3 regions of the Aminobacter sp. P9b genome follow, and region 1 is predicted to be linked to each of the others. Evidence: riboswitches for the same ligand, from Rfam matches in the RefSeq annotation. Region 1 holds a riboswitch; each other region holds the start of a gene.

Evidence for each region. A riboswitch is a leader RNA that binds a small molecule or an ion and turns the genes downstream of it on or off. The one in region 1 is predicted to bind cobalamin.
Region 2: linked by a shared signal. The riboswitch ahead of WHT83_RS23210 ((2Fe-2S) ferredoxin domain-containing protein) and the one ahead of WHT83_RS19090 (CbtB-domain containing protein) in region 1 are both predicted to bind cobalamin.
Region 3: linked by a shared signal. The riboswitch ahead of WHT83_RS22085 (ABC transporter ATP-binding protein) and the one ahead of WHT83_RS19090 (CbtB-domain containing protein) in region 1 are both predicted to bind cobalamin.

What each region holds. Positions count from the first base shown of each region.
Region 1 is NZ_CP150082.1:3,867,307-3,876,951, reverse strand. It holds gene WHT83_RS19110 (CPBP family intramembrane glutamic endopeptidase) at 1-765, shown strand, start outside; gene WHT83_RS19105 (isoprenylcysteine carboxylmethyltransferase family protein) at 762-1,238, opposite strand; gene WHT83_RS19100 (DUF1624 domain-containing protein) at 1,235-2,233, opposite strand; gene WHT83_RS19095 (gamma-glutamylcyclotransferase) at 2,347-3,036, shown strand; cobalamin riboswitch at 3,092-3,289, shown strand; gene WHT83_RS19090 (CbtB-domain containing protein) at 3,325-3,501, shown strand; gene WHT83_RS19085 (CbtA family protein) at 3,518-4,303, shown strand; gene cobU (bifunctional adenosylcobinamide kinase/adenosylcobinamide-phosphate guanylyltransferase) at 4,296-4,805, shown strand; gene cobO (cob(I)yrinic acid a,c-diamide adenosyltransferase) at 4,805-5,422, shown strand; gene cbiB (adenosylcobinamide-phosphate synthase CbiB) at 5,436-6,401, opposite strand; gene cobD (threonine-phosphate decarboxylase CobD) at 6,400-7,458, shown strand; gene WHT83_RS19060 (tyrosine phosphatase family protein) at 7,455-7,958, shown strand; gene WHT83_RS19055 (creatininase family protein) at 8,107-8,910, opposite strand; gene WHT83_RS19050 (FAD-dependent oxidoreductase) at 8,980-9,645, opposite strand, start outside.
Region 2 is NZ_CP150082.1:4,700,758-4,710,402, reverse strand. It holds gene metH (methionine synthase) at 1-726, shown strand, start outside; cobalamin riboswitch at 769-1,021, shown strand; gene WHT83_RS23210 ((2Fe-2S) ferredoxin domain-containing protein) at 1,125-1,934, shown strand; gene WHT83_RS23205 (AraC family transcriptional regulator) at 1,946-2,917, opposite strand; gene WHT83_RS23200 (cupin domain-containing protein) at 3,164-3,616, shown strand; partial or broken gene WHT83_RS23195 (flavin-containing monooxygenase) at 3,629-5,194, shown strand; tRNA gene WHT83_RS23190 (tRNA-Val) at 5,299-5,373, opposite strand; gene cpdR (cell cycle two-component system response regulator CpdR) at 5,480-5,842, opposite strand; gene WHT83_RS23180 (N-formylglutamate amidohydrolase) at 6,070-6,960, shown strand; gene hisN (histidinol-phosphatase) at 7,185-7,958, shown strand; gene WHT83_RS23170 (alpha/beta fold hydrolase) at 7,965-8,927, opposite strand; gene WHT83_RS23165 (Hsp20 family protein) at 9,384-9,645, shown strand, end outside.
Region 3 is NZ_CP150082.1:4,467,851-4,477,495, reverse strand. It holds gene WHT83_RS22100 (anthranilate synthase) at 1-1,101, opposite strand, end outside; gene WHT83_RS22095 (FecCD family ABC transporter permease) at 1,344-2,351, opposite strand; gene WHT83_RS22090 (ABC transporter substrate-binding protein) at 2,405-3,349, opposite strand; gene WHT83_RS22085 (ABC transporter ATP-binding protein) at 3,370-4,185, opposite strand; cobalamin riboswitch at 4,293-4,502, opposite strand; gene WHT83_RS22080 (MFS transporter) at 4,535-5,701, opposite strand; gene WHT83_RS22075 (LysR substrate-binding domain-containing protein) at 5,836-6,693, opposite strand; gene WHT83_RS22070 (DMT family transporter) at 6,790-7,695, shown strand; gene WHT83_RS22065 (membrane-bound PQQ-dependent dehydrogenase, glucose/quinate/shikimate family) at 7,743-9,645, opposite strand, start outside.

The sequences.
Region 1 (9,645 bases):
TGGCCGGTCACGAGCTTCGTGGTGCTGGCATTCGCCATCACCTGGATTGTCTTCATTCCGTTCTACCGGGCAGGTGGCGAAGACATCGCCTGGTTTACCTTTGGTCCATTCGTCTCGGCCGTCGTCATCTCCGCACTCCTGGGTGGCTGGCCGAAAGTCCGTGCGCTGCTGGCTTCAGTGGTGAAATGGCGCGTGCCTCCAGGTTGGTACCTGGTGGCGATCGGCCTACCGGTGGCAGCGCAACTGCTGGCAATCTGGCTCAACCCATTGTTGGGTTCCGCTGCGCCCAACTGGGGGAACGTGCCGGCCATTCCGGAAATCGCGGGCATGGTCCCGCTGTTTCTGGTCTTCAGCGGTCCGCTTGGCGAGGAGCCCGGCTGGCGGGGATTCGCGCTGCCGGCGTTTCTGCGCGAGCACGGAGCGCTGAATGCAAGCCTGCTGCTCGGGGTGATCTGGGCCGCCTGGCACCTGCCGCTGGTGCTTCTGAACGACTACAGCATATCCAGCGCCATCAACGTCATGGTTGCGGCGGTGGTGTTCACGTGGCTGTACCAGAATTCGGCGGGCAGCGTGCTGCCGGCGATTCTCATGCACGTATCGCACCAGAACAGCGTGCGTTACCTCGGCCGCGTGTTCGAAGGTGGCGATGCGACCCAGCACCAGTGGATCGGCCTGATGCTATGGCTGGCGATTGCCTTGGCGATCGTGGCCATCTACGGAACCCACAGCTTCCGAAACGGTGGCGCGACCGCCGCCGTCAGCTAGATCCAGCGCCTGACCTTCTTCGCATAGTCGATGTATTTCTTGCCGAAACGCGCCTGCAAGTGCTTTTCCTCACGTTCGATGGCGAGCTTGTTCGTGGCGAAGACTGCGACCAGCGCCAGGATGATGAACCAGAGGCTGCCGCTGACCAAGCCGATGCCGATCATCAGCAGCGTATTGCCGAAGTAGATCGGGTTGCGGGTGAAGGAAAAGGGGCCGTTCGTCACCAGATGATCCGCGGCCTTGTCAGGCCTGATGGTGGTGTTGCCGCGCTTCAGGGCGCGCATTGCCGAAATTTCGATGGCGGCAAAACCTGCTATCGCCAGCCAGCCGGCGGCAAACAATAGATCGGATATCGGTTCGGTGATCCAGGGCAATGGATAGAGCAGGCCGAGCACGATGGCGATGGCAATGGCCGCGAGGTAGATGATCGGCGGCCACGGCACCCGGTTGGGGGCTGCCTTGATGTCGGTCATTGCGCTCCTCCAGTTGGTATTTCGCTGTCCGTCCTGGCCGTGCACATCGCGGCGGTGTCGCTGATCCGTGCCTTGAGTTCAGGGCTCTTGTCGCTGGCATAGAGGCGGTCGAGTGAATCGTCTTTCTGCAGCTCGTCGAGCATGCAGACACAGTAGCGCGCGCAGAAATCGGTGTCGCGGCTTTGCTCGCAGGAGATCTGGCAGGACTTCAGGAAGCCGACTTCGCGGGTTTCGACCGGCGCGGGGAAGAACTGCGCCCAGGCCCAGACCAGCGAGATCAGCACCGGCTGGTGGATGAGGTAGAAGGCCAGGCTGTGGCGGCCGAAGAAGTCGAGCGGTTTCGACCAGGCGCCGGGTTTCAAGCGCGCCAGGGCGTCGAACAGGCCGGATTTAAGCGCCAGCCCGGCAAGTCCCATGCCTGCCAGCACCGCCCCGAAGAAGGGGAAGACGGGCACGAAATCGTTGGAGCGCGGGGCAACGGTGTTGAGGCCGACCCAAAGCAGCGCCGGATGGTTGAAGGCCTCGTTGCGCAGGTAACTGGGAGCCACGATTACGAGGGCAGCCACGACGAGCGTCAGCAGCGGCGGCAGGCGCAGGAAGGCAAGGCCGACGACGCTGGCAAAGGCGATCTGGTGGAGGATGCCGAAGAAGATGAAGGTGTCGGGCATGGCGAACCATGTCGCCACGGAGATTGCCGCGGCGGCGGCAACGACCATTGCCAGCCGTTTCCGAAAGCCGCGCCAGCGAATGCCCTTGGCGTGGGCAAGGACGAGGCTTACGCCGACAAGAAACAGGAAGCTCGACGCGATCGAGCGGGCGAACAGTTTCCAGCCGCCGAAGGCGGTCATGCCCGGGTCGGCATAGCCGAAGAACTCGAGATCCCAGGCGAAATGATAGATGGCCATGGCGACGAGTGCTGTGCCGCGGGCGATGTCGATGACCTGGACGCGTGGGGTTCGGGCTTGAACTTGGTCGGTGGTCGGTTGCATCGTCATGGCCATTCGCTTCGGCTTTCGGGTGTTTCGCCGCTCCTGCAGCACTATCATGGTTGAACCGGGGCAAGAGAGGGACTAGCCAACGTCATGCACAGGGTTCGGGGATGTCAGCAATGAACGGTCGCGTGATGTCGTTGACCGAAGATCTGGTGGCGCGCTGCCATCGCGAAGTGGCCGACGCCGGCCCCGACCCGGACGCGCAGCATCTCGACGATGCCGACTATGAGCGCATGATCGACGAGACGCTGGCGGACAATGCCGATGAGGGGCCGCTGTGGCTGTTTGCCTATGGCTCGCTGATCTGGAAGCCGGAGGTCGACCATACGGAGGAGAAGGTGGCGGTGGCACGCGGCTGGCATCGCTCGTTCTGCATCAACATGACCCGCTGGCGCGCCACCAAGGCCGAGCCGGGGCTGATGATGGGCATGGATCGCGGCGGCCAGTGCAAGGGTGTGGCGCTGCGGCTGATGGATGGCGACCGGCGCGAGCAACTCGACAAGCTGTTTCGCCGCGAAATGACACTCAAGCCTTCGACCTACAAGCCGCGCTGGCTGAGCCTTGCCACCGATGAGGGCCCATTGACCGCGCTCGCCTTCGTCATCAACCGCGAAGGCCATGCCTATGCCGGGGCGCTGGGCGAGGACGAGGTCGTGAAGCGGCTGGCCACGACCTGCGGCCATTGGGGCTCGGCCGCCGATTATCTCTACAATGTGGTCAAGAATCTCGAGGATCGAGCCATCCACGACCGGCATCTGTGGCGGCTCCAGCACCTGGTGGCCGAGCAAATAGCTGCACGCTGCTGACGCATTCGAGCGCTGCGGCGTCGGAATTTGGTTTGCCGCCCAAGCCATTTGTTTCTATAGTTGCCGGGTCGTCGGTTCCGTTACGGAATCAAGAGGGAATGCGGTAAGGGCCCTTTGAGGGTCCGAAGCCGTGGCTGCCCCCGCAACTGTATGCGGTTAGCTCTCCCCAAATGCCACTGAAGCTTGCTTCGGGAAGGCGGGGAAGGGTGTCGATCCGCAAGCCAGGAGACCTGCCGGCGACAGGCACTTATCTCGGTGCCCTCGGGTGGAGGGCGAAAGGACTTCAAGATGAATACTGTTTCTGCAATCGGCGCTGACGTTTCCTCGCAGTCGCGCACCATGCAGCTCGCGCTTGCGGCGCTGCTCGGCCTTTTCGTTGTTGGCTTCCTCGGGTTCTCGCATATGGAAGTGGTGCACAACGCTGCCCACGACTATCGCCACTCGATGGCTTTCCCCTGCCACTAACGAAAGCACTCTAGCCATGTCTGTTTTTCGCAACGTCGTGTTCATCGCGGCGATCAGCGGCCTATTGGCCGGCGTGATCCTTGCCGCGCTCCAGACCTATGCAACCGTTCCGCTGATTCTCAAAGCGGAGACCTATGAAAATGCGGGCGGTCACGAGCATGCCGCGGCACCAGCCGCAGGCACTGAAGCCACCGCACCGACGGCCGGCACCGAAGCGACCGCTCCTGCGGCGCAGGTTGCGGCTCCTGCCGAAGAAGAGGTCGAAGCCTGGGCGCCCGCCGACGGGTTCGAACGCTTCGCCTATTCGGCACTCGCCAACATCGTCAGCGGCGTTGCTTTCGCGCTGATCCTGGTCGCAGCTTCCGAATTCGCCGGCGGTATCGCCAACTGGCGCCAGGGCGTGTTCTGGGGTTTTGCCGGCTTCGCCGTCTTCACACTGGCGCCTGGTCTTGGCCTGCCGCCCGAGTTGCCGGCCATGCCCGCCGCCGATCTCGGCGCGCGCCAGGTCTGGTGGACCTTCACGGTTGTTGCCACCGCCGCCGGCCTCGCGCTCATCGCTTTCCGCCAGTCGCTGCCGTTGGCGATCCTCGGCGTGGCGCTGATCGTCGCGCCGCACATCATCGGCGCGCCGCAGCCCGAAAGCCACGACTCGCCGATCGCGGCCGACTTGCATCACAACTTCGTCGTCGCCGTCACCATCACCAACCTGGTGTTCTGGGTCGTGCTGGGTGCGATTGCCGGCTTCGTGCGCAACCGCTTCATGGGCGGACAGGCCCCGGCGCTGCACGGCCGCCTTGCCTGAGAAGCTGACCTTCCTGCTCGGCGGTGCGCGCTCCGGCAAGAGCGCGCATGCTGAGCGGCTGATCACGCAGTTTCCTGCGCCGTGGACCTACATCGCCACGGCGCAGGCCTATGACGACGAGATGCGCGAGCGCATCTCGCTTCACCGCGGCCGCCGTGGCGATGGCTGGCTGACCCTCGACGCACCGCTCGATCTTGTGGGTGCGCTCGGCAGCGTGCTCGATGGCACGCCGGTGCTGGTCGATTGCCTGACGCTCTGGCTCACCAATCACATGCTGGCGGATCATGACGTCGAGGCGGAAAGTGCCCGGCTTGCCGACGTGCTGTCGCGGCCGCGCGGACCTTGGTTCGTGGTTTCCAACGAGGTCGGGCTCGGCATCGTGCCCGACAATGCGCTCGCCCGCCGCTTCCGCGACGATGCCGGCAGGCTCAATCAGAAAGTGGCGGCGGCAGCCGACGAAGTGCTGTTCATGGTTTCCGGCCTGCCGATGAAGGTGAAATGATGAAGACGATCGACGAACAGGAAGCCGAACGGCACCGTAGCAAGATGGCCAAGCGCAAGGCGGTGCAGGATGCCGAAGTGGCGGGAAAGACTATTGTCGAGAAGGGCCTGCTGATCGTCAACACCGGCCCCGGCAAGGGCAAGTCGACGGCGGCCTTCGGGCTGGCGCTGCGCATGCTCGGCTACGGCCAGCGCGTTGGCGTCGTGCAGTTCATCAAGGGCGCCTGGCATTCGGGCGAGCAGGACGCGTTTGCTGCCTTCGGCGACCGCGTCGTCTGGCACACGATGGGCGAAGGCTTCACCTGGGAGACGCAGGACATCAAGCGCGACATCGCGGCGGCCGAGGCCGCTTGGGCCAAGGCGCAGGAATTGCTGGCCGATCCGAGCATTGCTCTCGTCGTGCTCGACGAACTCAACATCGCGCTGCGCTATGACTATCTCGACCTCGACGCGGTGGTCGCCGCGCTCAAAGGCAGGCGCGAGGGGCTGCATGTCGTGGTCACGGGCCGCAACGCCAAGCCGGCTTTGGTCGAGGCTGCCGACCTTGTGACTGAGATGGGCGCCACCAAGCACCATTTCTCGGCTGGCGTGAAGGCGCAGAAGGGCATCGAGTTCTGAGCGCCCGAGGCGGTCAGAGCCAGAAGATCGCGGCGATCAGCCCCAGAGCGCCGACCATCAACGCATCGGCCGTCCAGTAGAGCCGGAGTGCGGCGCGGATGTCCTGGGCATTGGCCTCGCGCCGGCCGCCATCGCCCATCAAGGAATCGTCGACCATGACGCCGCCATAAGCACGCGGACCGGCAAGCGCGAGGCCGAGAGCGCCGGCCATGGCGGATTCAGGCCAGCCGGCGTTGGGCGAGCGATGTTTTTGGGCGTCGCGCCACACCGCCTGCCAGGCGCCCCTTGGGTCGGTGCCGGGCACCAGGAATGCGGCGAGCACGATCAAAAGGGCAGTCAGCCGCGACGCCGGCAGGTTGATCAGGTCGTCGAAACGGGCAGCGGCCCAGCCGAAGGCTTCGTGGCGGCTGGTGCGGTGGCCGATCATCGAATCGGCGGTGTTGGCGGCCTTGTAGCCGGCTCCGCCGGCAAAGCCGAAAACAGCGAGCCAGAATGCCGGAGCGGTGATGCCGTCGGAAAAATTCTCGGCCAGGCTTTCGATGGCCGCGCGGCTGACGCCGGCCTCGTCGAGGCGTTCGGGGTCACGGCCGACGATTTGCGACACTGCCTTGCGGCCGGCGACGATGCCGCCGCTGTCGAGCGCATCGGCGACTGCCTTCACATGGCTGCCGAGGCTGTGCTGGGCGACGAGGCTGGAAGCGGCGATTGCCGTGAGAAGGATGCCGAAGGGGACAAGCCCGAACAGGCGCTCGACGGCAAATGCGCATGCGGCCGGTACGGCGACGATGACGACGAGGGCAACCACGCCCAGAAAACGGCGTCTGGCGTCGGTATCGGTGGCGCGGTTGAGGCTGGTGTCGAGAAAGGATATCAGCTTGCCGATCCAGATCACCGGGTGGCCGATGGCGTGCACCAGCCGGTCCGGGTAACCCAGACCGAGTTCGAACAGAAGCGACAGGAAGGCAAGCGGAACAAACATGACGCTTCTTGCAGGACGTAGGACCGGGACTGTGGACCACGGCGGCAGCCTGGAGCGGGCGAGGGCGCTGTTTCCGGGAGCGCCCGAGCCGTTCGTCGACCTTTCGACCGGGATCAATCCGAACTCCTATCCGCTTTTCGAGCTGCCTGCCACAGCCTTGTCGCGCCTGCCGGAGCCGGGCAGGGCCCGTGATCTCGCCGCTGTCGCCGCGACCGCCTATGGCGCGACGTCGGCGGCTAATGTGGTGCCGGCTCCGGGCACGCAGATCCTCTTGCCGCGCATCGCCTCGCTGGTGCGCCCGGGCCGCGCCTTCGTGCTTGGGCCGACTTATCAGGAGCACGCGCGAGCCGCGGCGATTGCCGGACACCATGTTGCCGAGACACGCACGTTCGAGGAGCTTTTCGTGGCCGACCTTGCCGTCGTCGTCAATCCGAACAATCCCGATGGCCGCGTCGTCCTGCGCTCGGACTTGCTCGAACTCGCAGCCAGCCTGCGCGCCCGCGGTGGGCTTTTGGTCGTCGACGAGGCGTTCATGGACGTCGGCCCGCAGGCGCAGAGCCTAGTCGGCGATGTCGAGCAGGGCGGAATCGTCGTCCTGCGCTCGTTCGGCAAGTTTTATGGCCTTGCAGGTATCCGGCTCGGATTTGCGCTGGCGCACCCCGATATCGCCGCGCGGCTGGAGGAGGAACTGGGCCCGTGGTCGGTGGCGGTGCCTTCGCTCGAATATGGCATCAAGGCGTTATCGGACACCGACTGGCAGCGCGAGATGCGGACCACGCTGGCGCACGCCGCCCACCGGCTCGACCAGACCTTTGCCCGTGCCGGCGTGATTGTTACCGGTGGCACGTCGCTGTTCCGCCACGTCGATATCCCCGACACGGCCGGGCTGTTCAAGGCGCTGGGGCGGGAGGGAATATTGGTGCGCAGTTTTGCCGACCGGCCGACGCAGCTACGCTGCGGCTTGCCCGGGCACGAGGTTGAATGGCGGCGGCTTGACGTTGCATTGGGCGACTGGGCGCAGGACCGGCAGCCCATCGGCGAGGGAGCTGTTTTGTGATCTATGTCAGCCCGCTTTCCAGGATCGAAGAGACGGTTGTGCGCGTCGGCGCCGAGCGGCTGATCTCGCTGCTCTCCGCCGGCACGGAGATGTCGCGGCCGGCAGTCATTCGCGCCGAAAACCACCTGTTGATGAACATGCACGATATCGCCGCCGAGCAGGACGGCATGACGATGCCCGGCGAGGTACATGTGCGCCGTCTGCTGGATTTTGCTCGCGCCTGGGACCGGTCGCGTCCATTGGCGATCAACTGCTGGGCGGGTGTCAGCCGCTCGACCGCTTCCGCCTACATCATTGCGGCAGCTCTCGACCCCTCCCGAGACGAGGCGGAATTGGCGGATCTATTGCGGAAACTCTCGCCGACGGCGACGCCCAATCCGCGCCTGATCGCAGTGGCGGACCAGATCCTGGACCGGAATGGCCGCATGGTGACGGCGATCGCCGCGATCGGACGCGGTGCCGATTGCTTCGAGGGAGTGCCGTTCGGGCTGGACGTCTAGCCCGTCGATGACGGGCATCCCAAAACCTCATGGTGAGCCTGTCGAACCACAGGTTTTGGGACGTGCAGAACTTGGCGTGCCTAGCGCCCTCGTGGTTCGACAGGCTCACCATGAGGGCTACTGAAGTGGCGTAGCCGTGTGAAAGCCTTCAGGCGATCCAGTCGCCGAGCCTGGCCTTGCGGATATCCTGCAGCAACCGGATGAAACCGTCAGCCTGATGCGCAGCCGTGAGCCGGCCTTTTTCAGCGGTCGCCACAGCGGCATTGCCGACGACACCATGCGGGTTGAGATCGCTGGCAATCCATGAAAAGCCGTGCGGCCCGTGCGAGCGCAGCAGGTCGAACGCACTTTCGGCGCGCTCGAAGCTGGACGTGAAATCCTGTGCCTTGGCCATGTCGACCAGCTCGGGCCGGAAATGCAGCATCAGCGAGGTCTCGACATCGCCGCCATGGATGCCCAGCTGGATTTCGCGGGCAGGGTAGAGGTCGTCGGGCGTGCCGAAACGGCCCCAGCTCGAACGCACAGACATCGCGCCGAAGCGCACGCGCAGCTCGCGCGAGACGATTCCCATCACCTCCTCGTTGCCGCCATGCGAGGTGACGAAGACGAACTTGCGGATGCCCGCGCGCGCAATCGAAGCGCCAAGCTCAGTCCAGGCGTCGACCAGCATGTTGGCAGGCAGGCTGAGCGTGCCCGGTGCATGGATGTGCTCGTCGGATTTGCCGACGGCCTGGATGGGCAGGAAGCGGGCGTCGAGATTTTCGGGCAGGTGGGCGAAGACCTCGGCCAGCAAGCCTTCCATGATGGTCAGATCGGTCGACACCGGCAGATGCGGGCCGTGCTGCTCAATGGCGGCAACGGGCATGATGGCGATCGTCGCCTCGGGGTCGATCGACGCGAAATCGGCTGCCTTGAAGTCACCCCACCACACGCGTCGCTGCTTGTTCGTCACCACCGGCCTCACTGCGCTCAATTCTCATCCGACTGAATATGTCAGCGCGGGCGATTTTGTAAGGGGCGGCTACATGCGCACGCGCTCGGCCTTCGGATCGTACATCGGCTTGAGCGAGGCTTCGGCAGCGAAACGCTCGCCGGCGATTTCGATCTCGTAGCGCGAGCCGAGCACATCGGCCTCTGTTTCGTTGGCGCAGGGCACATAGCCGAGGCCAACGGCGCCGCCGAGGTGGTGGCCGTAGTTTCCGCTCGTGATTGTTCCGACAATCTTGCCGTTGCGGACGATGGCCTCGTTGTGGAAGAGCAGCGGTTCCGGGTTCGCCAGCCGGAACTGGACCAGCCGGCGGGTGAGGCCGGCGTCACGCTTGCGCAGCACCGCGTCGCGGCCGATGAACTCGCCCTTGCCGGATTTCACGGCAAAACCGAGGCCGGCTTCCAGCACATGGTCCTCGTCGGTAATGTCGTGGCCGAAATGGCGGAACGCCTTTTCGATGCGGCAGGAATCGAGCGTGTGCAGGCCGCAGAGTTTCAGCCCGAGATCGGCCCCGGCTTCCTCGACTGCCTCGAACACATGCGCCGCCTGGTCGGTCGACACATAAAGCTCCCAGCCGAGCTCGCCGACATAGGTGACGCGATGGGCGCGGGCGAGACCCATGCCGATCTCGATTCCCTGCCAGCTGCCGAAGGGGTTCTTTTCATTGGAGAAATCGTTGGGGCTGACTTTCTCGATCAG
Region 2 (9,645 bases), 830 kb from region 1:
CCGAAGGCGGTGATCGGCTTCTGGCCGGCCAATGCTGTCGGCGACGACATCAGGCTGTTCGCCGACGACAGCCGCACAAAGGAATTCGCGAGCTTCTTCACCCTGCGCCAGCAATTGACCAAGCGCGACGGCAGGCCGAATGTCGCGCTGTCGGACTTCGTAGCCCCTCTCGACAGCGGCAAGGCCGACTATGTCGGCGGCTTCGTGGTGACCGCCGGCATCGAGGAGGTGGCGATCGCCGAGCGCTTCGAGCGCGCCAATGACGACTATTCCTCGATCATGGTCAAGGCGCTGGCCGACCGCTTCGCCGAGGCTTTCGCCGAGCGCATGCACGAGTGCGTCCGCAAGGAGTTCTGGGGGTATGCGACGGACGAAAGCCTGTCGGGCGACGAGCTGATCGGCGAGGCCTATCACGGCATCCGCCCGGCGCCCGGCTATCCGGCGCAGCCCGACCACACCGAAAAGACGACCTTGTTCCGCCTGCTCGACGCCGAGAACAATGCCGGCGTGACTTTGACGGAAAGCATGGCGATGTGGCCGGGCTCGTCGGTCTCGGGCCTCTATCTCTCGCATCCGGAAAGCTATTATTTCGGTGTCGCCAAGGTCGAGCGCGACCAGGTCGAGGACTATGCCAAGCGCAAGGGCATGTCGGTTGCAGAGACGGAGCGCTGGCTGGCACCGATCCTCAACTATGTGCCTGCCGCCTTCGCCGAGGCGGCGGAATAGTCGGAGCAGCTTTAGGCGCTTGACTTGTCGATGCGCGCCTATAGCTTGCCGCGTGGTTATGGTTCTCCCGCCTCTCGGCGGGAGCTAAGAGGGAATTCGGTAGAAGCCGAAGCTGCCCCGCAACTGTGAGCGGTCAGGGCATGGTCCCGAAAAGTGGTTTCCGCTTTTCGGAAACGATCATGCCCAATGGTGAATAGCCACATTGCCCACCACGTCACTGGCATGAAGCCGGGAAGACGGGCGATGAAGCAACGACCCGCGAGCCAGGAGACCTGCCTGACCAAGTGAGGTTCCGTGGGCGGGGTGTACCACAGGAGCGCGGGTTGAAACGGTAGCCATCCGGCACCGGCTTTGGCCTGCGTTGCCGCAATCCCGCTACGGCTGGTCAGGGATTGCAGGTGTCGAACTCAAGCGAAAACAACTCCGCGCCGCAAAGGCATGTGCTGCTGGTCGCCAAGTCGGCCTTTGCCGCTGCGCCCTACAGGCAGATGCAGCAACTCGCCGGCCTTGCGGCCACGCTTCCCGGCGTCGCCGGTGCCAGCTTCGGCTTCACAGAGCAGGGCACGCCGTCGCTGCGAGAGGCGCTCGGAGCCCTGCGTGAGGCCGGTGCCTCCGACATTCTCATCCTGCCGCTGATGCTGCCGATCGAGCCGAGCTTCACCGCCTGGCTCACCAAGTCGCTGCGCCGCTGGCAGGCCGAGGATGGCGCGCCATGGCCCAATGTCCGCATCGCACAGGGCCTCGCCGACAGTGCGCTCCTGCCGGCGCTGATGGCCGGGCTTGTCGAAACCGCAGAAGTGGCTGCTCCCGTTCCGCCTGCCGAAAAGCTGGTGCCGGAGGGGTCGCTGATCCCGGCACAGAAACGTCGCGTGCTGGTCTGCCAGGGCGGCCCGTGCAACGCCGCCGGCGCCGATCTCATGTGGGGTCACCTGCGCAACCAGCAGGACCGCCAGAAGCTGCGCGTCAGCGGCGACGGCACCATGAGCTGCAAGTCGACCTGCCTCGGCCCCTGCAACCTCGCCCCCGTCATCCAGGTCTTTCCCGAGGGGACCTATTATGGCGGCGTCACCGAGGCCGCCATAGACCGCATCGTTGCCGAGCACCTGCTCGGCGGCCGTGTGGTCGATGAGTTTGCCTACGAGCCAACCGGTCGCAAGCAGACGCTGCGCGCTGCCGCTCCTGTCAAACCCTCGCTGGCCAAATCCTAGCGGGACGTTCGTCAGGCCATTTCGTGCGTGGCGCGGCCCAAGCCGTGGCGCGCCTGTCGCGTCTCGCGCGGAAGCTCGCCGAATTCATGCCTGTATTCGGCGGCGAAGCGGCCGAAGTGGGTGAAGCCCCATTTCAGAGCGACATCGGTGACGGTGGCTTCGCTCGCCACCAGGTCGAAGCGGGCGCGGCGCATGCGTTCGCGCGTCAGCGCGCGCAGCGGCGAGATGCCGAAGGCATTCCTGTAGGCAAGTTGCAGCGTCCGGGGCGCGACACCGGCGGCGCCGGCGATCTCGTGCAGCCCGATGGGCAAGGCGGCATGGGCGCGGATGAACTCCTCGGCGCGCTTGAGATGGCGAGGTGCCGCACCTTGCCTCCGGTCGTCGAAGAACAGGCTCATGTTGCTGGGCTGGCTGCGCAGGAACAGTTCCAGGAGGTGCTGCTCGTACAGAACGTTCTGGATGCCCGATCCCGCTGAAGCCGTCTTCCTCTCCGCGGCCTGGAACAGTGAGTTGGCGAGGCGCCGCCACGCCTGCATCTCGGGCCTCGAAAAATCCACCAGCGGATCGAAGATCAGCGGCCCCGGTATGTCGCGGTCGAGCAGGCGCATGGCAAAGGCGTGCAGCGGCGCCTTGCGCACCTGGATGAGCAGTTGCGCGCAGCCCTGCCACCACTTCATCCTCGTCGCCAGGTCGGCGTTGAGCACGGAGGCGATGCTGCGGTTTGTGATGAATTCGCGCGAGCCGTTGCGGACGGTCGCCGTGCCCGAAACCGGCATCTGGATCAGATAGAAGTCGCCAAGTTCGCCGGGGTCGATCAGCACGTCGGCGCCATAGCTGATGTAATTCAGCGAGATCATCTCGCCGGGGGCATGATTGTGTGTGACACGAAAAGATTTTCGATCACCGATGATGTCCAGTCGGTGATTGCAGAACTTCTGGGCGACCCGCTCCCTGGCGCAGTCGAGATCGTTCGACTGAAACAAGACATGATCGGAAAGCGGTACCCTTCGAACGGACGCCTCTTCCATCAGCATCCGGCCAGACTAGCACCGATCATCCGGCTGCCAACGAAAATGAACGGCAATGCATCCACCCTGCTGCATTTTTGCGTTTTCTGGATAGTCGCCGCGCATTCCGGCTAGTTCATTGACGATGTCTGCAGCACTCTTCGGGGTGGAACAAATGAAAGGGCCGCCATGGGCAGGTCCTTCGAACAGAGGGAGCTTATGATGAGCAAGGAACTCGCCAAGGGCATTACGCGCAAGGGCGACGGCTATGCCGGCAAGACCTGGAATATCCTTGGACAGGTCTATTTTCCGAAGGCGGTTTGCGATGCCACCTTCGCCTTCGAGACCAACAGCGAGCCGGGCCAGTTCGTGCCCGTGCACGTCCATCCGACTCAGGAAGAGTTCATCCTCGTGCAGGAAGGCGAACTCGATCTCAAGCTCGACGGCGAATGGGTCAAGGCCAAGGCCGGCGACCTGGTACGCATGCCCAGAGGCATCCCGCACGGCTACTTCAACAAGTCGGACAAGCCGACCAAGGCACTGTTCTGGGTGTCGCCGGCGGGCATGCTGGAAGAGCTGTTCAACAAGCTCGACAACCTCGCCGACCCGGCCGAGGTGGTGAAGGTCTCGGCCCAGCACGAGGTCAACTTCCTGCCGCCGGAAGCCAACGACTAAGCCACCGGATCACACGCCGCTGACCGTCCTGGCGCACGCGACATCCGTCGCGTGCGAGGGCGAGCCTGCGTCCTGGCTGACAAGGAAAAGCAAATGGTCGACAAGAAGAAAGTCTGCGTCATCGGCGCGGGCGTGAGCGGGCTCGCGGCTGCTCATGCCTTCAGGCAACGCGGTCACGAGGTGCACATCGTCGAGCGCGGCAATGATCTGGGCGGGGTCTGGGAGCCGTCGCGCTCCTATCCCGAGGTGCAGACGCAAAGCCCGAAGGATCTCTATCGCTACACCTCGATGCCGATGCCGGACGACTATCCGGAATGGCCCAAGGGCACGCAGGTCCACGCCTATCTCAGGACCTATGCCGAGCGGAACGGGCTGGTGCCGCTCATCCGCTACGGCACCAAGGTCGTTTCCATGCAGCGGCGGCAAGGGGCCAAGGGCTGGAGCCTCGAGCTTGCCAGGGACGGCAACGCGGTCAGCGAAGATTTTGACTTCGTTGCGGTCTGCACCGGCAATTTCAGCGAAAAACGCGAGCTCGTACATCCGGGCCAGGATGATTTTACCGCAGCCGGCGGCCAGGTGCTTCATTCCTCGGAATACACCGATTCCGCAACCGTGAAGGGCAAGCGCGTCGTCGTGCTCGGCTTCTCGAAATCCGCCACCGACATCGCCGTCAATGCGGTCAATTCAGGCGCTGCCGACGTCAGCATCGTCTATCTCGAGCCGGTCTGGCGCATACCGTACTTCATCGGCGGGCTGATCAATTTCAAGCGCATCCTCTATGTCCGCGCCCAGGAGGTGATGTTCCCGAACTGGGACCAGCCGCTGCTGGCGCGGCTCGCGCACACTGTCGCCAAGCCGTTCGTCTGGGCCAACTGGCGGGCGCTGGAAAGCCTGCTCTCGATCCAGCTCAAGTTGAAGAAGACAGGGCTCAGGCCGACGAAGCCGATCGAAACCACGATCAACTGTTCGGTCCCGATCGTCACGCCGGGTTTCTTCGACATGGTGGCGGACGGACGCATCAAGGCGATCCAGGGCACCATCTCCGGCTACGAGCAGGGTACGGTGATTCTGTCGGGCGGCGAGCGGGTGGCGGCCGACATGGCTATCCTCGCGGTCGGCTGGAAATCCGGCGTGCCTTTCCTGCCGCAGGAATACCAGCGTAAGCTGGTCGAGCCGGACGGGCAGTACAGGCTCTACCGGGTCATCGCCAATCCCGACCTGCCCGACATGGGCTTCGTTGGTTTCAATTCGTCATTCTGCACGGTGCTGAGCGCCGAGCTGGCCGGTAACTGGCTGGTGCGCTACGCCGACGGCATGCTGGGCCGCCAGCCTTCGAGACAGGAAATGAACGACAACATCGAGATGATGCTGCACTGGAAGCGCAACGAGCGCCCGGCGGCGGGCGTCTATGGCGGCCTGTGCGTGGCGCCTTATCATTTCAAGCATTTCGACGAACTGCTGGCCGACATCGGCGCCAAGAAACGGCGGCGCCATGCGCTGGCCGAGAATTTCGCGCCGCCTAATGCCGATGCCTATGCGGGCTACCTGGCAAGCGCGCCGGACTATCGCGCGGCGTAGACCAGGAAAGGACCGCGCGGCTGCCGTAGTCGTCGATCGTAGTCGTATGGCCACGGGCGTCGTACTGCGGTTCGAATTTATCTCACGATATCAGGGAGTTCGGATGGTGGGCGTGACAGGGATTGAACCTGTGACCCCTGCAATGTCAATGCAGTGCTCTCCCGCTGAGCTACACGCCCATCCGATGGGGGCGGATACACCATTTTTGATCCGGCGCGTCAATAGCGTGTTTGGCGGAAAAATGCGCCGGATCATCAATTCCCTAGACGACGCTAGGGAAACGCCTCAGGCGGCGTGCAGCATCTTCTCGACCTCGTTGACGAGATCGCGCAGATGGAAGGGTTTCGACAGCACCTTGGCGTCGCGCGGTGCCTTCGAATCAGGGTTGAGCGCGACCGCGGCAAAGCCGGTGATGAACATCACCTTGAGATCGGGATCGATCTCGGTGGCGCGGCGCGCCAGCTCGATGCCGTCCATCTCCGGCATGACGATGTCGGTCAGCAGCAGCGAAAAGGGTTCCTCGCGCAGCCGCTCGTAAGCGCTCGCGCCATTGTCGAAGTCGCTCACCTGGTAGCCGGCGCGTTCCAGCGCCTTGACCAGGAAGCGGCGCATATCGTCGTCGTCTTCTGCCAGAAGAATGCGTGCCATCAGTTTCCCGTCCGAATTAGCGGTCGAAGCCGCCCCCCATCAGGGGCTTCGTTAACCATCTTGTATATGAGTTCGGGACGGTAAACATCAAGTGAATGCGCTGCCGGATTGGTGACGCAAAGGCACGATCGGGGCGGCTTTTCCACATTTCGAATGCTGGACACCGGCGGCCGCAGGTGGCACCTTCGAACAATGAGTGAGTGCATTTCGCAGGTCCGTCAACAAAGATGACGCCAGCCGAAGATTTCTCGGTGCTGCCGCCGTTCGAAGTCAGGACGAGCGCAGAGCAGCGCGTGCCGTTCGTGTTCAACTCGCCGCATAGCGGGCGGTGCTATCCCGAACGCTTCCTCGCCATGACCCGGCTCGATTCGACGTCCATCCGGCGCTCCGAGGATTGCTACGTCGACGAGTTGTTCGGTGCTGCCGTCGCACTCGGCGCACCCATGCTGACGGCACATTTTCCGCGCGCCTATCTCGATGTGAACCGCGAGCCGTGGGAGCTCGACCCCAGGATGTTCGCGGAACCTGTGCCGCCTTTCGCCAACGTCCGCTCGGCCCGAGTCGCCGGCGGGCTCGGTACCGTGCCGAAGCTGGTGGGCGAGGGGCTGGACATCTATCCGGGCCGGTTGCCGCTGTCGGAGGCGGTCGACCGCATCGAATGCGTCTACAAACCCTACCACGAGACGCTGAAGCGGCTGGTCACGCGCACCCATGCGCGGTTCGGCTATGCCGTGCTGGTGGACTGCCATTCGATGCCGGCTTCGGTCCGCATCGGCGACAGCGGCATGCGGCCGGACTTCATCGTCGGCGACCGTTTCGGCACCTCGGCCGCGTCGGAGCTTTCCGAACGGGCCATCGGGCTATTGGCGGCGATGGGTTACACCGTGGCGCACAATAAACCTTATGCCGGCGGTTTCATCACCGAACATTACGGCCGGCCGGCGCGCAAGCTGCATGCGCTGCAGATCGAGATCAATCGCGGGCTCTACATGGACGAGCGCACGTTCCAGAAATCGGCAGGCTTTTATGCTCTGGCCGACGATCTGGCGCGGTTTTCCGCCGATCTGATGGCGGTTCCGGATCATCATTTCCTCGACCTGCCGCTGGCTGCGGAGTAGCACCGCAGGCCGAGCAGGTTAAAAAAAGACCGCTCCGGAGAGCGGTCGAAGTCTAGGGAGGAAACGCCCAAGGAGGGCATGGACAGGAAACCCTGTCCGAAGTCGAGATTATTGTGCGCTGCACAAAAGTCAAGGCGCCTTGGGATTCTTTAAATCAAGTTGATGTGGTTATTGCCGGCGAGGGCCGCGGCGTGTCATCCACGCAACAGTCAGAGATGGGGTGAATGATGGTCGACGCCGAATTCATGCGACGGATCGCACGTGCTGCCGCAGCCGAAACGCTGCCGCGCTTCCGCCGGCAGGGTGCAGTGGCAAACAAGCTTGCCGGCGGTTTCGATCCCGTCACCGAGGCCGACCAGGAGGCCGAACGCGCCATCCGCGCGCTGATCAACGCCGAGTTCCCCGGCCACGGCATCCTCGGCGAGGAGCATGGCAGCGAAAACATCTCCAACAGCCATGTCTGGGTGATCGATCCGATCGACGGCACGCGCGCCTTCATCTCCGGCCTGCCGGTCTGGGGCACGCTGGTGGGCCTGACCGTCGATGGCGACGCGGTGGCCGGGCTGATGTCGCAGCCCTTCACCGGCGAGTTGTTCTACGCCGACGGCAACGGCTCGCACTACGAAGGGCCGGGCGGTCCGCGCAAACTTTCGGTGCGCAAGACGACCAGCCTGTCGGACGCGACGATGTTCACTACCACGCCGGCGCTGTTCAAGGGCGAGATGCGCAAGCGCTACGACGAGCTCGAAAGCAAGGTGCAACTCGCCCGCTACGGCACCGACTGCTACGCCTTTGCCATGGTGGCGGCGGGGCAGGTCGACATCGTCGTCGATCCCGGCCTCAAGCCCTATGACATCGTGGCGCTGATCCCTGTCATCGAGCAGGCTGGCGGCATCGTCACCACCTTCGATGGCGGCCCGGCGGAGAATGGCGGCGACGTCATCGCGGCGGCGACGCCGGAACTGCACAAGGCGGCGATGGCCGTGCTGGCGGGATAGTCCTGCCTATGCGTCGGCGGTTGCCGGCGTTCCGGGCACGAAGGCGGTGAAGGCTGCGAGCAACTGCTCGCGGTAGATGTCCGCTTCCTGCAGGATTTCGTGACGCGCGCCGTCGATGGTCAAAAGCGATGCCACGCGGCATTGGCTGGCAAACTGCTCGACGTCGCGCGACGACACCACTTCGTCGGCACCGGCGTTGACGATCAGCATCGGCACCTTGAGCGCTGCCATGAATTGTGGCTCGCGCACGGCCTCGGACGCCTGCGCTGCGGCGCGCATCCAGGCGATGGTCGGCCCGCCGACGGACAGCTCGGGATAGGTCTCGTAGAGCAGCATGTTGCGGCGATAGCGGCGCTCGTCGCTGGTCAGCTTGTTGATTTCGAAAGGCGTGCCTTCCCTAGGCCGCGGGCCCCATGCGGCGTAGAGCCGGCCGAGGCCGAGCCAGCAGAGCAGGGTGCCGATGCGGCTGATCGCCTTCATCGACAGCGGTGCGCCGATGACCGACAGGAACGGCGCCACCAGCACCATGCGCTGGACGCGGTTGACCATCGAGGGTGCGGCGAGAAGGGCGATCAGCGCCCCGCTCGAATGGGCAAGCAGGAAGAAGGGGCCGCGGCAGTCGGGCAGCACGATCTGCTCGAAGAAGGCTTCGAGGTCGCGGACATAGTGGTCGAAGCTCCTGACGTAGCCGCGATGGCCGTCACGCAGCAGCCGCTCGGACGCGCCCTGGCCGCGCCAGTCGAAGGTGGCCACCGCATGGCCGCGCACGGTCAGGTCGCGGATGGTCTCGAAATATTTCTCGATGCACTCGTTGCGGCCGTTGAGCAGGATCACCGTGCCCTTGAAGGGATGGGAGGTCGCCGGAAACAGCGCATAGCGCAGGCGCTTGCCGTCATGGGCGACAAAGTCGCCGGAGGTGGCCCTCTCAGGAACCGGATTGCCGGGGATTTCGTGGAACAGGTCCGTCATCAGGCGCTTCGGCTTGGCACTCGCTGCCGTGGGATCAGGCGATACGAGGGTGATAGAAAGGCGGGCCGAGAAAATCAAAGGAATTTCGTGGGCGAGGCGGAATCGAATGAGGCCGGAGGCAGCTTGCGGGATGCCTCCGGCCTCTGTCGCTCCGGGAGGAAGGGACGTTACAACCCGGCTCGGCCTCGTCGGCGGCATTCTGTGGTGCCGCCTGTTCTTCAACTTGGGTGCACTCTAGACGGGGCGACCTGAACGGATGCCGAAGGCCCGGTTCATCTTCGGTTCATCGACGGGCCGGTGAAAAGCTATTGGGAAAACGTCTTGAAATGGCTTCGGGTGGCACCCAAATGTCTCCTTGCGGCGCCCAATATCGGGGCCGCTGATCACCGCCGGGGCGCCAGAATGGGCTTCGGCACAGATCATGCGCAAAACCTTGTTGCTCACTGGAGAACACCCATGCGTCACGTTGATTTTTCCTCGCTCCACCGCTCGACCGTCGGCTTCGACCGGCTGTTCAGCATGCTTGACGGCCTTGGCCAGCCCGAAGGCGGGCAGACGACCTATCCGCCCTACAACATCGAGCGCACCGGCGAGGACGCCTATCGCATCAGCATGGCGGTTGCCGGCTTCTCGGAAACCGAGATTTCGATCGAAGCCCATCGCAATGTGCTGACGGTCAAGGGCGAACGCGGCAATGAAGGCACCGGCGAAGGTTCGG
Region 3 (9,645 bases), 600 kb from region 1:
GCGGTCGACGTCCGAGCACATCGTCAGCTCGGATTCGTCCTTCTTCGAGTTGAGCAGCTTGAGGATCTGCTCGCTGTCGGAGATGGCGTCGTCGCCGCGCTTAATGGTGCCCGAGATCGGGCACGTCTCGACGCGGCGGCCGTTGACGCGCACGAACATCTCCGGCGACGCCCCGATCAGGTATTCGTTTTCACCAAGATTGATGAAGAACGAGTAGGGCGAGGGGTTGATCGTCTTCAGCCGGCGCGAGATTTCGGACGGTGCGGTCTCGCAGCGTTCGTAGAACATCTGGCCGGGCACGACCTCGAACAGGTCGCCGCGCTTGAAGCTGTCCATCGCCCGGCGCACCAGTTGGGCATATTCGCCCGGCTCGTGGTCGCCGCGTGGGGGAATGCGGTCGGAAGCCCTGAAGGGCTCGGCAGCGCTGTCACGGGCGATGCCTTCGGTCGAGAAACCCTTGCCGGAATAGTCGTAGCGGTCGTGCCAGGCCTTGGCCGAATAGTGGTCGACAACCAGAATCTCGTCGGGCAGGAACAGCACCAGGTCGCGCTGGCTCTCCTTACGCTCCAACTTGTGCTCGACCGGGTCGAACTGGAAGGCCAGGTCGTAGCCGAAGGCGCCATAAAGGCCGAGATTGCTGTCCTCGTCCGATTTGAACAGTGCGGTGATGGCACGCAGCACGGTGAACACCGACGGCACGCGCGAACGCTCCTCTTCGGTGAAGACACGCCCGGGCGTTGCCACTTGAAGCGCGATCAGGCGCTTCGTCGTCTCGCCGATGGTCAGTTCCTCGAGCGGCGCCAGTGCCGCGTGGATGACCGGCAGCAACACCTCGCCGCGGGCGTTGAGCGCCTCGATCTTCATGGCGCGGCCGCGCGCCGAGATCACGACAGGCGGGTCGATGATCGCGGTATCCCATCTGGTATAGCGGCCGGGATATTCGTAGTTGGAGGAGAAGACCGCGCCGCGCCGGCTGTTCAGCCCATCGAGATAGGTCTCGATCGCCCCGGCATAGGCGGTCTCATGGCGCTGCCTGGTGATGGAAACACCACCTCCGGTCACGTAGCGCTCGGCACCGTTATCAAGCAGTTCCAACGTCATTCCCGTCTCCATCTGTTGCCGTGGGAGCGTCCGGAGCCTGGTTCGAAAAAAGCAAATGGCCGCCCGGAAATCCCGTTGCGGCCATCACAATTTTCACGCGCACGCGCTTCAAGAGGCCGCTGTCAGCTGGCCCGCCACCAAATGTTCTGGAGCGAAGTCGTGTTCATGGCAAATCCATAGCTAGGAAAAACCGGGGGTGCAACTGGATTTGCGTCGTCTTGCATTGCATTACCAACTGACGCTCAATTTGTCGTCCGGCGCCGCATCAGCACCACGAATGCCACGCCTCCGATCAGTCCGGTGACGATGCCGAGCGGCATGTCCTGCGGCGGCATCACCGTGCGGGCGGCCATGTCGGCAGCGATCAGGAAGATGGCTCCCACCAGCGCCGACAGCGGCAGCACGCGGCGATAGTCGCCGCCGACGAAGAAGCGCACGATATGCGGGATCATCAGGCCGACGAATGCGATTGCGCCGGAATAGGCGACGGCACATCCGGTCAACAGCGCGCAGACGACAAACACATTGAGCCGAAATCGCCGGGCCGGGATGCCGAGCGCAGTGGCGCTCTCGTCGCCGAGCGTCATGGCGTTCAGGTTGCGCGTCTGCGTCATCAGCCAGGCGCCGCCCACAAGGAGGGCTGCAAGCGGGTAGGGCAGGTGGCTCCACTGCGCCAGGCCGAGCCCGCCGAGCATCCAGAAGATTGCGACATGGGCGGCCTTGGGATCGCCGATGAAGATCAACAAATTGCCGGCGGCGCTGATGATGAAGCTCACCGCCACGCCGGCGAGGATCAGCTGGCCGGCCGACTGCACCCGTGCCAAATTGGCGATCGCCAGCACCAGCGCTGTCGCCGCCAGCGCTCCGGCAAAGGCGAACACCGGCACCGTGATGGCGCCGAAGATCATGCCGGCGTGGATCAGCGCCATGATCGCGCCGAAGGCAGCGCCGGACGAGACGCCGAGCAGATGCGGGTCGGCGAGCGGGTTGCGCGTCACCGATTGCAGCGCCGCACCCACCAGCGCCAGCGAGGCGCCGACGGCCGCGCCCAGGATGACGCGTGGGGCGCGCACGTCCCAGACGATATTCTCGCGGCCGCTGGACCAGGCCACCTCGACGCTTCCCGGCACCAGCTTGTTGGCGATCACGCCCCACACGGTCTCAAGAGGGATCGCGACCGGACCAACGCCGACAGCGATGACCATGGCGGCGACGAGCAGTATGACCAGCCCCGGGATCAGGGCCGGCATGGCATGGATCAGGGCGTGCCTTGGCCCCGCGACGAGGTGGCGGTGCGACACGGTCAGTCGGCCCGCAAGGCGGCGGCCAGCCGCTTGATGGCGGCGATGTTGCGCGGACCTGGCGTCGCCTCGATGTATTCGAGTACGAAGAAGCTGTTGTTCTTGACCGCGGTTATGTCCTTGAAGGCCGGGTTGGAGCGCATGAACTCGATCTTCTGCTCGGCGGTGACCTCGCCATAGTTGACGATCACCACCATGTCGGGGTTGCGGTCGATGACCGGCTCCCAGCCGATCTCGACCCAGCTCGACTCGACGTCGTCGGAGATGTTCTTGCCGCCGGCGGCCTCGATGATCGCTGTCGGCATGGCGTAGCGGCCGGCGGTGAAGGGTTTCTGCTCGCCGGAATCATAGAGGAACACGCTGACCGGCCTGTCCAGCTTGGGCAGCGACGCCTGGAAATCGGCGAGCTCCTTCTCGTAGCCTGCCACCAGCGCTTCCGCCTTTTCGCGCACGCCGAAGATCGCGCCGAGATTGAGCAGGTCGGCATACATGTCCTGAAGTGACGACTTGTCCTTCTTCATGATGTGGATGCAGCTCTCGGTCAGCTCGTAGACCGGGATTTTGAAGGGGGTGAGCGTGTCGGGGGTGACGTCGCCGCCGACCTTCATGCCGTAGTTCCAGCCGGCGAAAAACAGGTCGGCATCGGCACCCAGCAGCACTTCCTTGGTGACGTATTTCGGCGCGAGCTCCGGCAGTTCGCCGACGCCCTTGCGCAGGTTCTCGTCCAGCGTCTTCCAGCCAGAAATGCCGGAATAGCCGGCCATGCGGTCAGCCAAACCGAGCACCAGCATCATCTCGGTCAGGTTGACGTCGTGGGAGACAGCCCTTTTGGGCGCGGCCTCGAAAGTCACGTCGCGGTTGCAGCTCTTGACGGTGGCGGGGAAGCCGCTGGCAGCGGCGGAAGCACAGGTGGCGAGCAGGGCGGCGGCGATGATGGGCAGGCGCATTGGGGCTCCTTGAGTTGTTGTCAGCGTTCGAGGTGGAAGGAAAAGCGCGGGCGACCGGTGATGGGATGGTCGTCGAGGATCGCACCGACGGAAAAGCTCAAGCGGATGCGTTCGGGCGTCAGGATGTCTGCCGGCCTGCCGCAAGCAACCGCGCGGCCTGCGTCCATCACCAGCACGCGGTCGGCATGGGCGGAGGCCAGCGCCAGATCGTGCAGGGAGACGATGACGGTGCAGCCGAGATTGCCGAGCAGCTCCAGAACTTCAAGCTGGTGGCGGATGTCGAGATGGTTGGTCGGCTCGTCGAGGATCAGCAGATCGGGCCGCTGCACCAGCGCGCGGGCAATCATCACGCGCTGCTTCTCGCCGCCGGACAGCGAGTTGAAGTCGCGCGCGGCGAGCGCGGTCAGGCCGAGCAATGCAAGCGCTGCCTCGACCTGGTCGTAGTCCTGATCGCCGGTGCGAATGCCGGTTGCGTGCGGGGTCAGCCCCAGCTCGACGATCTCGGCCACGGTCAGCCCGAAGTCGGAGGCGCTTTCCTGCAGCACGGTGGCGATGCGGCGGGCGCAGTCACGCGGCTTCATCGTCCAGATGTCGGTGCCGTCGAGCCGGACCGTTCCCGAGACCGGTCTGTGGTAGCGGTAGAGGCAGCGCAGCAGGCTCGATTTGCCGGCGCCATTGGGGCCGACGATGGCGAGCATTTCGCCAGGCGCGACGGCAAGGCTCACTGGTTCGAGAATAGGCCGGGAACCGCGAGGCCCCCAACTGACGCCGTCGAGTTCGAGCAGTGTCGGGGTGGTGCCTACGAGGCGGCTAGCGGTGTGGACGCGATCGAGCATGCCCTGTCTCCGCAGTCAGGCGGAGGTGGCAGAACGATCCGGTGAGCGCGCCGGTACGGAAAAAGGCAGTCGCAACCATCATCATCTCCGCGGCACACCCCGGCCGGTTGAGTTAATCGGATGATGGCAGGTCTCCTGGCTTGCGGGTGATCACTCCTCGGAGCCTTCCCGGCCGTTTGGCCAGTGGCATTTTCCGATTTGCTATCCGCTCACAGTTGCGGGGGCAGCCACGGTTTCGCGTCAGGGACGTCTCACCGTGTTCCCATTTAATCCGCTGCCCGAGTCAGGCAGCAGGAACCATCAATGAGGTGGCTACAGCAGCTGCGAAGTGCTGACAATCGCTAAAGCGTCATGCCGCCTGCTGAATTGCGTCACGCCGGTCGAGCGCGAAGGAAAACAGCGCGACGCCGAAGGCGGACAGTGCGATCGCCGCGCCGACGAGAGGCAGGTCGGCATAGCTGACGCCCATCGAGATCGCGGCACCGCCGGCCCAGGCGCCGGCGGCATTGCCGGCGTTGAAGGCGCCCTGGTTGAGCGTCGCTGCAAGGTTCGGCGCTTCCGAGGCGGTTTCGACGACCCGCATCTGCATCGGCGGCACGATGACGAAGGTCATCACGCCCCAGAGGAAGATAAGCAGGATCGCGGCGGGCGCCGAATAGCCGAGTTGGGCCAAGGCGACGTGGATCGCGGCCATCACCACCAGCGCGCCGATGGCAGTCGGCATCAGCTTCCAGTCGGCCAGCTTGCCGCCGATGATGTTGCCGATGGTCATGCCGCCGCCGAAGAGGAGCAGGATCCAGGTGACCGATGCAACCGACACGCCGGTGACGTCGGTCAGGATCGGCTTGATGTAGGTGAAGACGGCAAACAGGCTGCCCGAGGCGAGCGCCGAGATGATCATGGCGAGCCACACCTGCAGCTTGCCGAGCACCTTGACCTCGCTGGCCACGCCACCCTTGCCGGGAGGGGCGACGCCCGCCGGCACCAGGAAGGCGATGGCCGCGACCGAGATCAGGCCGATGGCGACGACGGCGAAGAAGGTCATGCGCCAGCCGAAGGCCTCGCCCAGTGCCGTGCCGCCGGGCACGCCGAGGATGTTGGCGAGCGTCAGGCCGGCAAACATCAGGGCAATGGCGCTGGCGCGCTTGTTGGCCGGCACCAGGCTTGCCGCCACCACCGAGCCGATGCCGAAGAAGGCGCCGTGGCCGAAGGCGGTGATGACGCGGGCGATCATCAGCGTCCAGTAGGTCGGGGCGATGGCGCAGAGCAGGTTGCCGAGTACGAACATCATCGCAAGCCCGATCAACACCGGCTTGCGCGGCAGTTTTGCCGTGCCCACGGCAATGATGGGGGCGCCGATGACCACGCCGAGGGCGTAGCCGGTGACGAGCAGGCCGGCGGCCGGGATCGACACGCCGAGGTCGGCCGCGACCTCGGGCAACAGGCCCATGATCACGAATTCGGTGGTGCCGATGCAAAAGGATGCAACGGCCAGGGCGAGGATCGGCAAGGGCATGTCGGACTCGGGGGAGGCTGAAACGATTTAGGTCTACAGTTTCCTCAAGTCGCTCGCGGCACAAGCGATGTTGGTGCATTGCAGCAATGCGTGCTGTGCATGGCAGCCATTCGCTGGCAGCAAGCCGGCTTACATCAGGACTGCTGTGTCAGGTCGCGGCGGAGGAACTCGTAGAGCCGCTCGACCGCGGAATTGCCGGTCTGCGGGTTGCGCAGGATGCCAATCTCCATCTCGGGCAGCGGCGGCAGGCCCTCGGCTTCGCCGATGACGCGCAGTCTGGGCGGCACGCTGCGCTGGGCGAGGCCGGCGACGGCCAATCCCGCCTGAACCACGGCGATGAGCCCGAGCAGGCTGGCGCTGGAGTAGGTGCAGCGGAACGATCGGTCGGCCGCACCCAGCACCTGCAGCACGCTCTTACGCGCGACGCAGCCCGGCTCGAACAGGGCGACGGGCAGGGGATCGATCTCCCAGGCGACATGGTTGGGCGAGGCGACCCAGACAAGCCGCTCGCGCTGCAGCACCTCGATCGCCTGCTCGGGGCCGCGGGTAATGATGGCGAGGTCGAGCCGTCCGTCGGCGAAGGTCTTCACCAGCGAGGTCGACTGCTCGCAGATCAGTTCCACGTTGACCAGCGGGTGGGCGGCAGCAAAGCGCGACAGGACCGGCGGCAGCAGGAAGGCGGCGTAGTCGTCGGGCACGCCGAGCCGCACGCTGCCGGCCTCCTCGGGACGGGTGACGCTGGCCCAGGCTTCGTCGGACAACTTCAGCAGCCGGCGGGCATAGACCAGAAGCTCCTCGCCGATGGCGTTGGGCAGGACCGCACGCGGGCCGCGGACCAGAAGCTGCTTGCCGACAGTCTGTTCCAGCCGCTGCATCTGCATGCTGATCGCCGATTGGCTGCGCCCGACCCGTGAGGCGGCATGGGAAAAGCTGCCGCTGTCGGCAACGGCGACAAACGTTCTGAGCAGATCGAGGTCGAGCGGCAAAGCCATGGCGGTATCAGTATTTCGAATAGGGTTTGCCAAATCTATTCGTTTGAATGAAATCGTCAATGCGGGCTTGCTTGATCATCGCCAAGGAAGACCAGCATGATCAACGCTTCCCGCTTTCCCGCCCTCAACCTCGCCGTCGCCATGGCGATTGCCGGCACCGTCGGCGCCTTCGTCACGGAGGCCGGCGTCGACCCGGTCACGACAGTGTTCTGGCGCTGCCTGTTCGGCTCGCTGTTCCTCGGCACCTGGTGCCTCGTGCGCGGTTACCTGCCTGATCGCTCGCTGTCCTGGGGCCGCCTCGGACGCGCTGCGCTTTGCGGCGTTTGCATGGTGTTGAGCTGGACGGCGTTCTTCGCGGGCTTCGCCAAGACCTCGATCGCCGTGATGACCATCGTCTACCACATCCAGCCGTTCTTCGTGGTGCTGATCGGGGTGCTGTTTCTCAAGGAGCGCATCACCGCCGACCAGGTCGCCTGGATGGCGGCTGCCTTCTTCGGCGTCGTGCTGGCCAGCGGCCTCGTCGTCTCGGACAATCCGGTCACGACGACCTGGATGATCGGCATCGCCATAGCGCTCGGCGGCGCCTTCCTCTACGCGGTGGTGACGATCCTGGCCAAGGGCCTGGGCGAGCAGCGGCCGGAGGTCACGGTGTTGTGCCAGACGGCGGTCGGCGTGGTCATGCTCGCGCCCTTCGCCAATTTCGCCAGTGACATCGCGCCCGCCTCATGGGGCTGGCTGGCCGGCATCGGGGTGCTGCACACCGGCATTGCCTATGTGATGATGTTTTCGTCTTATCCCAGGCTGACGACGCCGGTCATCGGCGTGCTCACCTTCATCTATCCGGTCGTCGCCATCATCATCGACTGGGCGATCTACGCTCATCCTATCGGCTTGGCGCAAGGCGTTGGCATGGCGCTCATTGCGGTTGCGACGCTCGGCGTCAAGCTTGGCTGGCGCCTGCCGATCAGGCGTGCCTCCACAGCCTTCGTCGGCCAGAAATGAAGAAGGGGCGCCTGGGCGCCCCTTCCCGGTATCGATGCCGTCAGAACTCAGTTCGTCTTGGGCAGCTTGTAGGCGACCACATAGTCGCCGCGATCGGGCGACTGGCGGGCGCCGCCGGCCGAGATGACGACATATTGCGCACCGGTCTCAGGCGACACGTAGGTCATCGGCGTGGCCTGGGCGCCGACTGGCAGGCGGCCCTTCCACAATTCCTCGCCGGTCTCCACGTCGATCGCGCGCAGGTAGTAGTCCTGAGTGCCGGCGTAGAAGACGAGGCCGCCCGAGGTGGCAACGGGGCCACCGAGCGTCGGCATGCCGATCGGGATCTGCATCCCGGTCTTCATGCCGAGGGGGCCGGTGTCCTCGAGGGTACCGGCCGGAACCTGCCAGACGAGCGTACGCGACTCGAGGTCGACCGCGCTGATCGTGCCGTAGGGCGGCTGGTGGCAGGGAACGCCGAGCGGCGACATGAAGCCGTTCTTCAACGCGCCGTAGGGCGTGCCCTTCTGCTGCGACAGGCCGTCATGCGCTGCCGAGCCGCCATAGTTGTCGGCCTCCTCGCGGGCGATGAGCTGCACGAACTGCGGCATGCGGATGTCGTTGACGATCAAGAGGCCACGGGCTTCGTCGATCGCCGCACTGCCCCAGTTCATGCCGCCATAGTAGCCCGGGTAGATCAGGCTGCGGTCGGTCCTCGGCGGCGTGAACTCGCCGTCATAGCGCAGCTTCTTGAACTCGATGCGGCAATAAAGCTGGTCGTAGGGCGTCGCGCCCCACATGCGCGCCTCGGTGAACGGCTCGGTGCCGATCGAAGGCATGCCGACCGAATAGGGTTGGGTCGGCGCGGTCCAGTCGCCTTCCATCGCGCCCTGCGGCACGGCACGTTCCTCGACTTCGGCTATCGGCTTGCCGTCGCGGCGGTCGAGCATGAAGATCTGGCCGCGCTTGGTCAGCTGGATCAGGGCAGGGGTCTTGCCACCCTTGCCGTCGGGCACGTCATAGAGTGCCGGCTGGGCGGGAACGTCATAGTCCCAGATGTCGTGGTGCACGGTCTGGAACTTCCAGCGCTCCTTGCCGGTGTCCATGTCGAGGGCGACGACCGCGGCCGAATATTCCTCGGCCGCCTTGCTGCGGTGGGCGCCCCAGAAGTCCGGGGTGGCGTTGCCGGTCGGCAGGTAGACGAGGCCGAGGGCTTCGTCATAGGCCGGCGTCGACCAGACGTTCGGCGTGCCGCGCGTGTAGCTCTCGCCTTCCGGCGGCAGCTTGGTGATGGCGGGGTTGCCGAGGTCCCAGGCCCAGACCAGTTCGCCGGTGCGGGCCGAGAAAGCACGGACGGCGCCCGAAGGCTCGCCGGTCTCGACATTGTCCCAGACCCAGCCGCCGACCATGATCAGGTCGCGCATGACGGTGGGCGCCGAGGTCTGGAAATAGAAGCCGTCCTTGATCTCGCCCATGCCCTGCTTGAGATCGACGATGCCGCCATTGCCGAAGTCCTGGCACAGTTTGCCGGTCTTGGCGTCGAGCTGGACCAGGCGGGCGTCGATGGTGGTCATGACGATGCGGGCGGCACAGGCGTTCGATGCCGGGGCGGCGGGGGCCACGGGCGCGATAACGCTGGCCGGGGTCAGCGGATCGGTGGGCGCCGGGGCTTCGGCCTGGACCGGAGCTAGTGCCGGTTCGTAGTAGCTGACGCCACGGCAGCGCTGCCACAGCGGCGACTTGGCCTTGGGATCGTATTTCCACTTCACTTCGCCCGTGTCCGGGTTCAGCGCGTGGACGATGTTGTTGGGCGAGCAGGTGTAGAGCGTGTCGCCGACGAAGAGCGGTGTGCTCTGGTCCTGCGCCGAACCTTGCGGGGTGTCGCCATGGCGGAATGTCCAGGCGACTTCGAGCTGGTTAACGTTGTCGCGGTTGATCTGGTCGACCGGGGCATAGCGCGTACCGGCCGGC